One region of the Streptomyces sp. NPDC024017 genome, then DNA from elsewhere that is predicted to be linked to it. Evidence: riboswitches for the same ligand, from Rfam matches in the RefSeq annotation. Region 1 holds a riboswitch; each other region holds the start of a gene.
The links. Region 1 has a riboswitch for cobalamin ahead of AB0G20_RS15845 (ribonucleoside-diphosphate reductase subunit alpha). Riboswitches for the same ligand answer to the same signal wherever they lie in the genome.
Positions count from the first base shown of each region.

Region 2: it holds a riboswitch for cobalamin, as region 1 does, so the genes downstream of both, AB0G20_RS31810 (ABC transporter substrate-binding protein) here and AB0G20_RS15845 (ribonucleoside-diphosphate reductase subunit alpha) in region 1, are expected to answer to the same signal.
Region 3: it holds a riboswitch for cobalamin, as region 1 does, so the genes downstream of both, AB0G20_RS34650 (cobalamin biosynthesis protein) here and AB0G20_RS15845 (ribonucleoside-diphosphate reductase subunit alpha) in region 1, are expected to answer to the same signal.
Region 4: it holds a riboswitch for cobalamin, as region 1 does, so the genes downstream of both, AB0G20_RS25365 (energy-coupling factor ABC transporter permease) here and AB0G20_RS15845 (ribonucleoside-diphosphate reductase subunit alpha) in region 1, are expected to answer to the same signal.

Region 1 is NZ_JBEZYZ010000005.1:354,016-356,207, reverse strand. It holds gene mctP (monocarboxylate uptake permease MctP) at 1-807, shown strand, start outside; cobalamin riboswitch at 946-1,079, shown strand; gene AB0G20_RS15845 (ribonucleoside-diphosphate reductase subunit alpha) at 1,203-2,192, shown strand, end outside.
Region 2 is NZ_JBEZYZ010000013.1:229,802-231,993, forward strand. It holds gene AB0G20_RS31805 (iron chelate uptake ABC transporter family permease subunit) at 1-120, opposite strand, end outside; gene AB0G20_RS31810 (ABC transporter substrate-binding protein) at 135-1,154, opposite strand; cobalamin riboswitch at 1,223-1,411, opposite strand; gene AB0G20_RS31815 (CoA-binding protein) at 1,492-1,920, shown strand; gene AB0G20_RS31820 (APC family permease) at 2,054-2,192, shown strand, end outside.
Region 3 is NZ_JBEZYZ010000016.1:58,249-60,440, reverse strand. It holds gene AB0G20_RS34655 (cobyric acid synthase) at 1-411, opposite strand, end outside; gene AB0G20_RS34650 (cobalamin biosynthesis protein) at 413-1,366, opposite strand; cobalamin riboswitch at 1,466-1,624, opposite strand; gene AB0G20_RS34645 (hypothetical protein) at 1,740-1,961, opposite strand; gene AB0G20_RS34640 (inorganic phosphate transporter) at 1,996-2,192, opposite strand, start outside.
Region 4 is NZ_JBEZYZ010000009.1:237,103-239,294, reverse strand. It holds gene AB0G20_RS25370 (serine/threonine-protein kinase) at 1-773, shown strand, start outside; cobalamin riboswitch at 903-1,088, shown strand; gene AB0G20_RS25365 (energy-coupling factor ABC transporter permease) at 1,118-1,819, shown strand; gene AB0G20_RS25360 (energy-coupling factor ABC transporter substrate-binding protein) at 1,816-2,184, shown strand; gene cbiQ (cobalt ECF transporter T component CbiQ) at 2,191-2,192, shown strand, end outside.

The sequences.
Region 1 (2,192 bases):
TCGATCACGGCGACGCTGTCCTCGAAGAGCCGTGAGGTGATCCGCCGCAACACCACGATCCTGCCGCTGTACTCGCTGATGCTGGGTCTGCTGGCGCTGCTCGGGTTCATGGCGATCGCGGCGGGCATCAAGGTGCAGAACGGGCAGCTGGCGATTCCGCAGCTGTTCGAGACGATGTTCCCGGACTGGTTCGCGGGCGTGGCGTTCGCGGCGATCGGCATCGGCGCGCTGGTGCCCGCGGCCATCATGTCCATCGCGGCGGCGAACCTCTTCACGCGCAACATCTACAAGGACTTCATCAAGCCGGACGCCACACCGGCGCAGGAGACCAAGGTCTCCAAGCTGGTCTCCCTGCTGGTGAAGGTGGGCGCGCTGGCCTTCGTCCTCACCATGGACAAGACAGTCGCCATCAACTTCCAGCTCCTGGGCGGCATCTGGATCCTGCAGACCTTCCCGGCCCTGGTCGGCGGCCTGTTCACCCGCTGGTTCCACCGCTGGGCGCTGCTCGCCGGCTGGGCGGTCGGCATGATCTACGGCACGGCCGCCGCGTACGGCGTGGCCTCCCCGACCCAGAAGCACTTCGGCGGCTCCGCGAAGGAGATCCCGGGCATCGGGGAGATCGGCTACATCGGCCTCACGGCGTTCGTCCTGAACGTGGTGGTGACGGTGGTCCTGACCTTCGTCCTGAAGGCCCTGAAGGCCCCCGAAGGCATCGACGAGACCAAGCCGGAGGACTACACGGCGGACGCGGGCGACCCCGGGGTCCAGGTGGAGCTTCCGCCTGCGACTGCTGGTTCCGCGCACTGATTCCAGGGCCCCGACCCACCACGAACACCCCGCAGCGGGCCGCCGTGACCATGCGTCACGGCGGCCCGCTGTCACGTAAAGCTGACGCTCTGACACCACCGCGACACAACATCTGGGGGTGCCGCCGGAACCCAACACAAGATGTATGCTCATGCTCGCTGCCGCCGCAGGGGAATCCGGTGCGAATCCGGAACTGTCCCGCAACGGTGTACTTGTGCATGTTTTGTGCACGAGAGTCAGTCCGAGGACCTGCCGACAGCGCACCCGGCCACCCGGCCGGTGTGCCCTGACGTCCGGGCCTCGTGGAATGGGCCGGTGGACGCGACGCCGCGTGCGCTCGCGTGCTGCCCCCTGCCCTCGACGAGGCCCCCGTGCCGAGCGAGGGAGAGCCCCACGTGACCATCGCGCCAGCCGAACCGGTCTCAGCCGCCGAAGAAGAGCACGACGCTCCCGGTACCGCGCTGCTGCGGACCCTGACCGAGCTGACCGCCGACCTCCCCGACACCGACCCCGGCCGGGTCGCCGCCGCCGCGCTGCGCGGCCGGTCCGCGCGGGCCGGCGAGTCGGAGTTGCGCGAGCTTGCGACGGAGGCGGCCGCCGGTCTCATCTCCGAGGACCCCGCCTACTCGCGGCTGGCCGCCCGGCTGCTGACCATCGGCATCCGCGAAGAGGCCGCCTCGCAGGGCGTCACGTCCTTCACCGAGTCCGTCGCGGTCGGCCACCGCGAGGGCCTCATCGCCGACCGCACCGCCGAGTTCGTCCGGCTGCACGCGGCCCGGCTCGACGCCCTGATCGACACCGGCGCCGACGACCGCTTCGGCTACTTCGGCCTGCGCACGCTGTACAGCCGCTACCTGCTGCGCCACCCCCTCACCCGCAAGGTCGTCGAGACGCCCCAGCACTTCATGCTGCGGGTGGCGAGCGGCCTCGCCGAGGACGACACCACACGCGCGCTGGACGAGGTCGCGGCCCTCTACGGGCTCATGAGCCGCCTCGACTACCTCCCTTCCTCCCCCACCCTCTTCAACTCGGGCACCCGGCACCCGCAGATGTCGTCCTGCTACCTCCTCGACTCCCCCAAGGACGAGCTGGACTCCATCTACGACCGGTACCACCAGGTGGCCCGGCTGTCGAAGCACGCCGGCGGCATCGGACTCGCGTACTCCCGCATCCGCGCCCGCGGTTCGCTGATCCGCGGCACCAACGGCCACTCCAACGGCATCGTCCCGTTCCTGAAGACCCTCGACGCCTCGGTCGCCGCCGTGAACCAGGGCGGCCGCCGCAAGGGCGCGGCCGCGGTCTACCTGGAGACCTGGCACTCCGACCTCGAGGAGTTCCTGGAGCTGCGCGACAACACCGGTGAGGACGCCCGCCGTACGCACAAC
Region 2 (2,192 bases), on a different contig from region 1:
GACGCGGATGTCGGCGGGACCGATGGTGATGGCCACGGCGAGGGAGGCGACGAGCGCGACGGTCCCGGCCGCCCCGAGCGCGAGCCCGGCCCCGCGCCGGGGCCGGAACCCGACGCCCAGGAGTTCCCGGGCGGTCACTTCACCAGCCCGAACCGGCGCAGTCCGGCGGCCACCTGCTCCACGCCCTCGACGGTGCGGATGGTCGGGTTCATGGCCTGCCCGCTGAGCAGCACGTACCGCTTGTGCCGGACGGCGTCCATGTTCTTGGTGACCGGGTTGGACTCCAGGAAGGCGATCTTCTTCGCGGCCGACTCGGCCGTCTGCGACTTGCGGGTGAGGTCGCCGATGACCAGGACGTCGGGGTCGCGGTCGGCGACCGTCTCCCAGTTGACCTGCGGCCACTCCTCGTGTGTGTCGTCGAAGGCGTTCTTCGCGCCGAGGGCCCGGGTGATGATGCCGGGCGCTCCGCAACAGCCGGCCAGGTAGGGCGACTCGGAGTTCGCGAACCAGTAGAGGAGGGTGACGTCGGAGGCGTCGATGCCGGCCGTGGCCTTCTTCATGCGCTGCTGGAGGGAGGCCACGAGCTTGTCGCCCCGCTCCTTCACCCCGAACACGGTCGCGAGGTCGCGGACTTCACCGTAGACGGTGTCGATGCCCAGGGCCTTGTCGCGTGCGCCGTCGCCGCCGCCCGAGTTGTCCTTGCCGGCGCAGTCCGACGGAGAGACGTAGGTGGGGACGCCGAGCTTCTCGAACTGCTCGCGGGTGGCGACGCCGCCCTTGCCGAGGGTGGAGACGAAGGACGCGGCGACGAAGTCGGGCTCGGTGTCCAGGACGCGTTCGAAGGACGGATTGTTGTCGGCGATGCGCGGCACCTTCGCGTCGGCCTTCTCCAGCCCCTTCATCACGGGGTCGGTCCAGGTGGCCGTGCCCGCGAGGCGGTCGGCCAGGCCGAGGGAGAGCAGGATCTCGGTGGTGCCCTGGTTGAGGGAGACGGCATGCCGTGGCGCGGCCGGGACGCGGACCTCGTGCCCGCAGTTGGTGAGCGTGACGGCGGCCTTGGCATCGGTGGACCCGGTGCCGCCGCCGCAGCCGGTCAGGAGCAGGGAGCCGGCCGCGAGCAGGACGGCGGCACGGGCGGGTCGGGCGAGGGGCACGGGAACCAGTCCTCAGTCGTCGAGGGCCCGATCGCGGAGCCCGGTCGTACGGTGCTCCCCCGCCGCATGCGGCCGCGGGGGCCGCCAGCAGGTCTTCGGACTCGGGTTCACCCGGTGCGGGACGCCTTCCCGGACGACCGAAGTCGTCCAGTGGCCGAGGCCCCGCCCGTCCCCCTCACCGCTGCGCGTCAGTTCCGGATTCGCACCGGATTCCCTGACCCACGTACATGGGTTCGACTGGCCTCGGCAAGCTATCACGGAGGCCTCCGGGAATCACCGCGCACTCTGTGCCGTTGTCGTGAGTGCAATGCGTCCACGACTCGCGAGGAGGCCGCCGGTGTACGGCGACGAGGCAACGGTCCGCAGGATCCTCACCGAGCTCGGCGACACGTGGGCCGTGGTGGGCCTGTCGTCGAACCAGCAGCGGGCGGCGTACGGCGTCGCCGCCGTCCTCCAGCGTTTCGGCAAGCGCGTCGTGCCGGTGCATCCGAAGGCGGAGACGGTGCACGGGGAGAAGGGGTACGCGAGCCTGGCGGACATCCCCTTCGACGTGGACGTCGTCGACGTGTTCGTGAACAGCGACCTCGCCGGTCCGGTCGCGGACGAGGCGGTCGCCCGGGGCGCGAAGGCCGTCTGGTTCCAGCTCGGTGTCATCGACGAGGCGGCGTACGAACGGACCCGCGCGGCGGGCCTGGAGATGGTGATGGACCGCTGCCCGGCGATCGAGATCCCACGGCTGTCTCATCACCGCGTACAGAAACCCTGAAGCGTTTCCCAGGAAATACCCGAATCCGGTCAAGGCTGCACAACTCGTCTTCTGCCGCCGGCCGGTCGATTCCTAGCCTGAGGCCTCTTGCTCCCCGAACTCCCCGAGTTCATCTTCGAGAGGCCCTGTATTCATGGAAAGAGACGGCCTGCGCCGGGATGTCGGGCTGATCGGGCTCATGTGGGCATCGGTCGGTTCCATCATCGGCTCGGGCTGGCTGTACGGCGCCGAGAAGGCGGTCGTGACGGCCGGCCCCGCGGCGATCCTGTCCT
Region 3 (2,192 bases), on a different contig from region 1:
AGAACCGGCCCCCTCACAGATCACCGCGTCATACGTGCCCCGCAACTGCTCCAGACAGTCCAGCACCGTCCCCAGCAGCTTCTGCTGCCGCCCGCCGTGGTACCCGCGCGCGCTCAGCTCCCCGACCGGCTTGCCCAGCAGCACGACCTGACTGCTCTGCTCGCCACCGGGCTTGAGGAGCACGGGATTCATCAGCGCGGTCGGCTCGACCCGGCAGGCCTGCGCCTGCATGGCCTGCGCCCGGCCGATCTCGGCGCCCTCCTTCGTCACGAAGGAGTTCAGGGACATGTTCTGCGCCTTGAAGGGCGCGACCTTGACGCCCTGCCGCACCAGCCACCGGCAGATCCCGGCCGTCACGACGCTCTTGCCGGCGTCGGAGGTGGTACCGGCGACGAGAAGCCCACCGCTCATGTCATTTCCCCCTCTTCAGCAACCGCGCACTCTTGAGCAACCGCGCACCGGCGCACACCCCGAGCGCGAGCCAGGTGACGCGCCTCGACAGCCGCACGGCCCGTGCGACGTCGTGCGTGCCGACGGCACGCCCCTGCGTGTTCAGCACGGGCCGGTGCTCCACCCGCCCGCCGTACGAGAGCGTCCCGCCGAGCCGCACCCCGAGCGCCCCCGCGAACGAGGCCTCCACAGGACCGGCGTTGGGACTCGGATGCTGCGCCGCGTCGGCCCGCCAGGCCCGGACGGCCCCCCGCGGATCCGGCCCGGCCAGGACGGCGAGGACGGCGGTCAGCCGCGCTCCCGGCCACCCCGCGACATCGTCCAGCCGCGCGGAAGCCCACCCGTACCGGCGGTAGCGGGCCGACTTGTGCCCGACCATGGCGTCCAGGGTGTTGACCGCCCGGAACCCGAGCAGCCCCGGCACCCCGCCGACGGCCCCCCACACCAGCGCCCCCACCACCGCGTCGGAGGTGTTCTCGGCGACGGACTCGACCACGGCCCGGGCCATGCCGTCGGCATCGAGGGCCTGCGGATCCCGCCCGCACAGATGCGGCAGCCGGGCCCGGGCCGCCTCGACGTCCCCGGCCTCCAGGGCACGCCCGATGGCCTGGGCCTCCCGGGCCAGCGAAGTCCCCCCGACGACGGCCCAGGTGGCGGCACCGGTCAGCGCGACGGAGGCGACGGCGGACGTCCGCACGGCACGCGCGGCGACGGAACCGAGGGCGACGGCCCCCGACGTACACACGACGGTGTGCAGCGCGCCCCACCCGCGGTGGTCCCGCCACAACACCCGCTCCACGGCACCCGCGGCCCGCCCGAACGCGGCGACCGGATGCCCCCGGCGAGGATCACCGAGCAGCAGGTCACCGATCAGACCGGCGGCGGCGCCGTACGCGAAGACGCGACCGGCACCCATGGGCTCAGCCGGCCAGGAGGGCGGGCAGGGGTGGGGTGTTGAACCTCGATCGGCAGCCGCGCATGGCGATATATGTCCTCACTCAGGGTGTCCACGCCCTGGTTCGACGAGACCGGCGGTGAGAGTTCCTGGCTCCCGGGGATTGCTACCCCGGTGACAGTGGCGGGACCGCGCCGGACTTGCACCGGCTTCCTCTCCTGCCGCCGTACTGGCCCCGGCAGTCCACCACGGCCGGGAACCGCCGTCAACTTGCCGTTGACCTGCGAGGGGAGAGTGTGGAGAACCCCACATCGACCCCTGCGCACACACGACGACCGGGCGGCACAGGACTTGAGGTCCCATGCCGCCCGGCGGACGATGTGCGATCGGGCCGTCAGGCCACGATCAGGTAGATCCCGTACCCGACAGCCGCCGCACACGCCGCGAAGCACGCGTACGCACCGGTGACCGCGAGGCCCGCGGACCCGCCCTGGGCCACCGCCCGCTCGCGGCGGGACAGGCCGGTGATGCCGAGGGTGAACAGGCCCACGAGAGCCACGGTGACCACGAGGCTGACGCCGAACACGGAGCCGAGGGCCGCCCAGTCGATCTTCATCTCAGAGATTCTTCCTTGTTACCGGTGGGCGGGGTCAGACCGTGGTGGTCGTGGTCGGCGTGCGCTCGGCGGTGGCCTGCGACGGGAACGCGGGGACCGGGTCCTCCGACGCCGCAGCCGTACCACCCGCCGGGGGCGGTGTCACCGCGGCCATCGCCGTGGTCACCACACCGGCCGGCTCCGCCTCGTCGGTGTCGTTGACGTTGGTGTGGTCGACGACCTCACGCCGGG
Region 4 (2,192 bases), on a different contig from region 1:
ATCTCGACTCGGCCCCCGTGCCGCCTCGCGAACTCGGAGTCTCGGGACTGCCGCCGGCGTTCGAGAACTACCTGCTCGGTCTGCTCGCCAAGCAGCCCGAGGACCGGCCCACTGCCCAGCAGGCCGCCGCGTGGTTCGCCGGAGGCGCCTGGCGGGGCCTGCCCGAGCCGCTGCCGGAGGTCTCGGGGCCGCTGCGGCCGGCGACCACGTCCGCGGCGATGCCGGCCGGGCCGGGCCCGTACGCGGCCGCCGACACCAGCCACCCGACCACGTATGCACTGCCCGCGACCCCGGGGCACCGCAGCGCGGCCCGGGCGGCCCAGGCGGGGCGTTCGGGCCGCTCCCGCGGGCGCGGCGGCGTCCGCAGCCGGTCGAGACTGGCCGCGACGGCCGCCGCCGCGGCACTCTTCCTCGCCGCGATGCTCCTCGGCATGCGCTGGTTCTCGCCCGACACGACCGCGGAGGGCACGGAACCCGACGCGTCCCCGTCCGCGAGCAGCCCCGCCGCCACACCGTCCGCCGGCTCCCCCTCTCCCCTGGCCTCCGGCCCGGCGGCAAACCCGGCAGCCGCCACCACGCCGACCACCGGCACCGTGGCGGATGTCACTCCGTCCACGCCCGCTTCCCCGACTCCTCCCGCGCCCGCGCCGAGCGCCGCGACTCCGACGGCGGAAGCAGGCGACGGCCAACCGGAGCAGCCGAAGCCGGAGAAGCCGCACGAGGCCGGAAACGGCGGGGAGAGCGACGACGGAGACGACGGCGGCGACGACTGACCCGGCCCGGATGTCGCGCGACGGCGCCCCGCCCCGGAGCACGTGGATCAGCCGGGGGATGCGCCGGTGTGCGAGTGGGCGCCCCCTCGCGCGCCCCTCGGGTGGCTTGTCATCGCCCTTACCCCGGCCTTATTGTCACCAGGCCTTGGTGAACGGGAAATCCGGTGTGATGCCGGTGCGGCCCTCGCCACTGTGAATCGGGAAGTCCGGCTCCGGCCCTCACGGGCAGCCACTGGGTCCTTGCGACCCGGGAAGGCGGAGTCCGGGCGGTGGTACCCGTCAGCCAGGAGACCGGCCAAGGCGCGTCAACCATCCACGAGGTGCTGGAGAGGGTCTGCTGAGCCATGCACATTGCCGAGGGTTTCCTTCCTCCGGCGCACGCGGTCGCCTGGGGCGTCGCGTCGGCGCCGTTCGTCGTCCACGGGGTCCGGTCGCTCACCCGTGAAGTGCGCGAGCACCCCGAGAGCACCCTGCTCCTCGGTGCGTCCGGCGCCTTCACCTTCGTCCTGTCCGCCCTGAAACTGCCGTCCGTCACCGGCAGTTGCTCGCACCCCACCGGCACGGGCCTCGGAGCCATCCTGTTCCGGCCGCCCATCATGGCGGTGCTGGGCACCATCACCCTGCTCTTCCAGGCGCTGCTGCTCGCGCACGGCGGCCTGACCACGCTCGGCGCCAACGTCTTCTCGATGGCGATCGTCGGCCCCTGGGCCGGATACGCCGTCTACAAACTGCTGCGGCGCTACGACGCGCCGCTGATGGTCGCGGTGTTCTGCGGCGCGTTCGTAGCCGACCTGTCCACCTACTGCGTCACCAGCGTGCAGTTGGCGCTCGCGTTCCCCGACCCGGGCAGCGGATTCCTGGGCGCGCTCGGCAAGTTCGGTTCCATCTTCGCCATCACCCAGATCCCGCTCGCGGTGAGCGAGGGCCTGCTGACCGTGCTCGTGATGCGGCTGCTGGTGCAGTCCAGCAAGGGCGAACTGACCCGGCTGGGCGTGCTCCTCGCCAAGCAGCAGTCCCGGACCGAGACCGAGGCGGTGGCCCGATGAGCAGGAACACGAAGATCAACCTGTTGCTGCTGCTCGTCGTGGCCGCGCTGGCCGTACTGCCGCTCGCGCTCGGTCTCGGCGACCACAAGAAGGAGCCGTTCACGGGCTCCGACGGTGAGGCGGAGTCCGCGATCACCGAGATCGAGCCGGACTACGAGCCGTGGTTCTCCCCGCTGTACGAACCGCCGTCCGGGGAGATCGAGTCGGCCCTGTTCTCCCTCCAGGCGGCTCTCGGCGCCGGCGTCCTCGCCTACTACTTCGGCCTGCACCGAGGCCGCCGGCAGGGAGAGCAGCGGGCGCTGGAGCGGGAGGCCGAGAGCGCGCTCGCCGGTGACGCCGGGAAGTCCCCCGCCGAACGGGACTGATCGCGCGT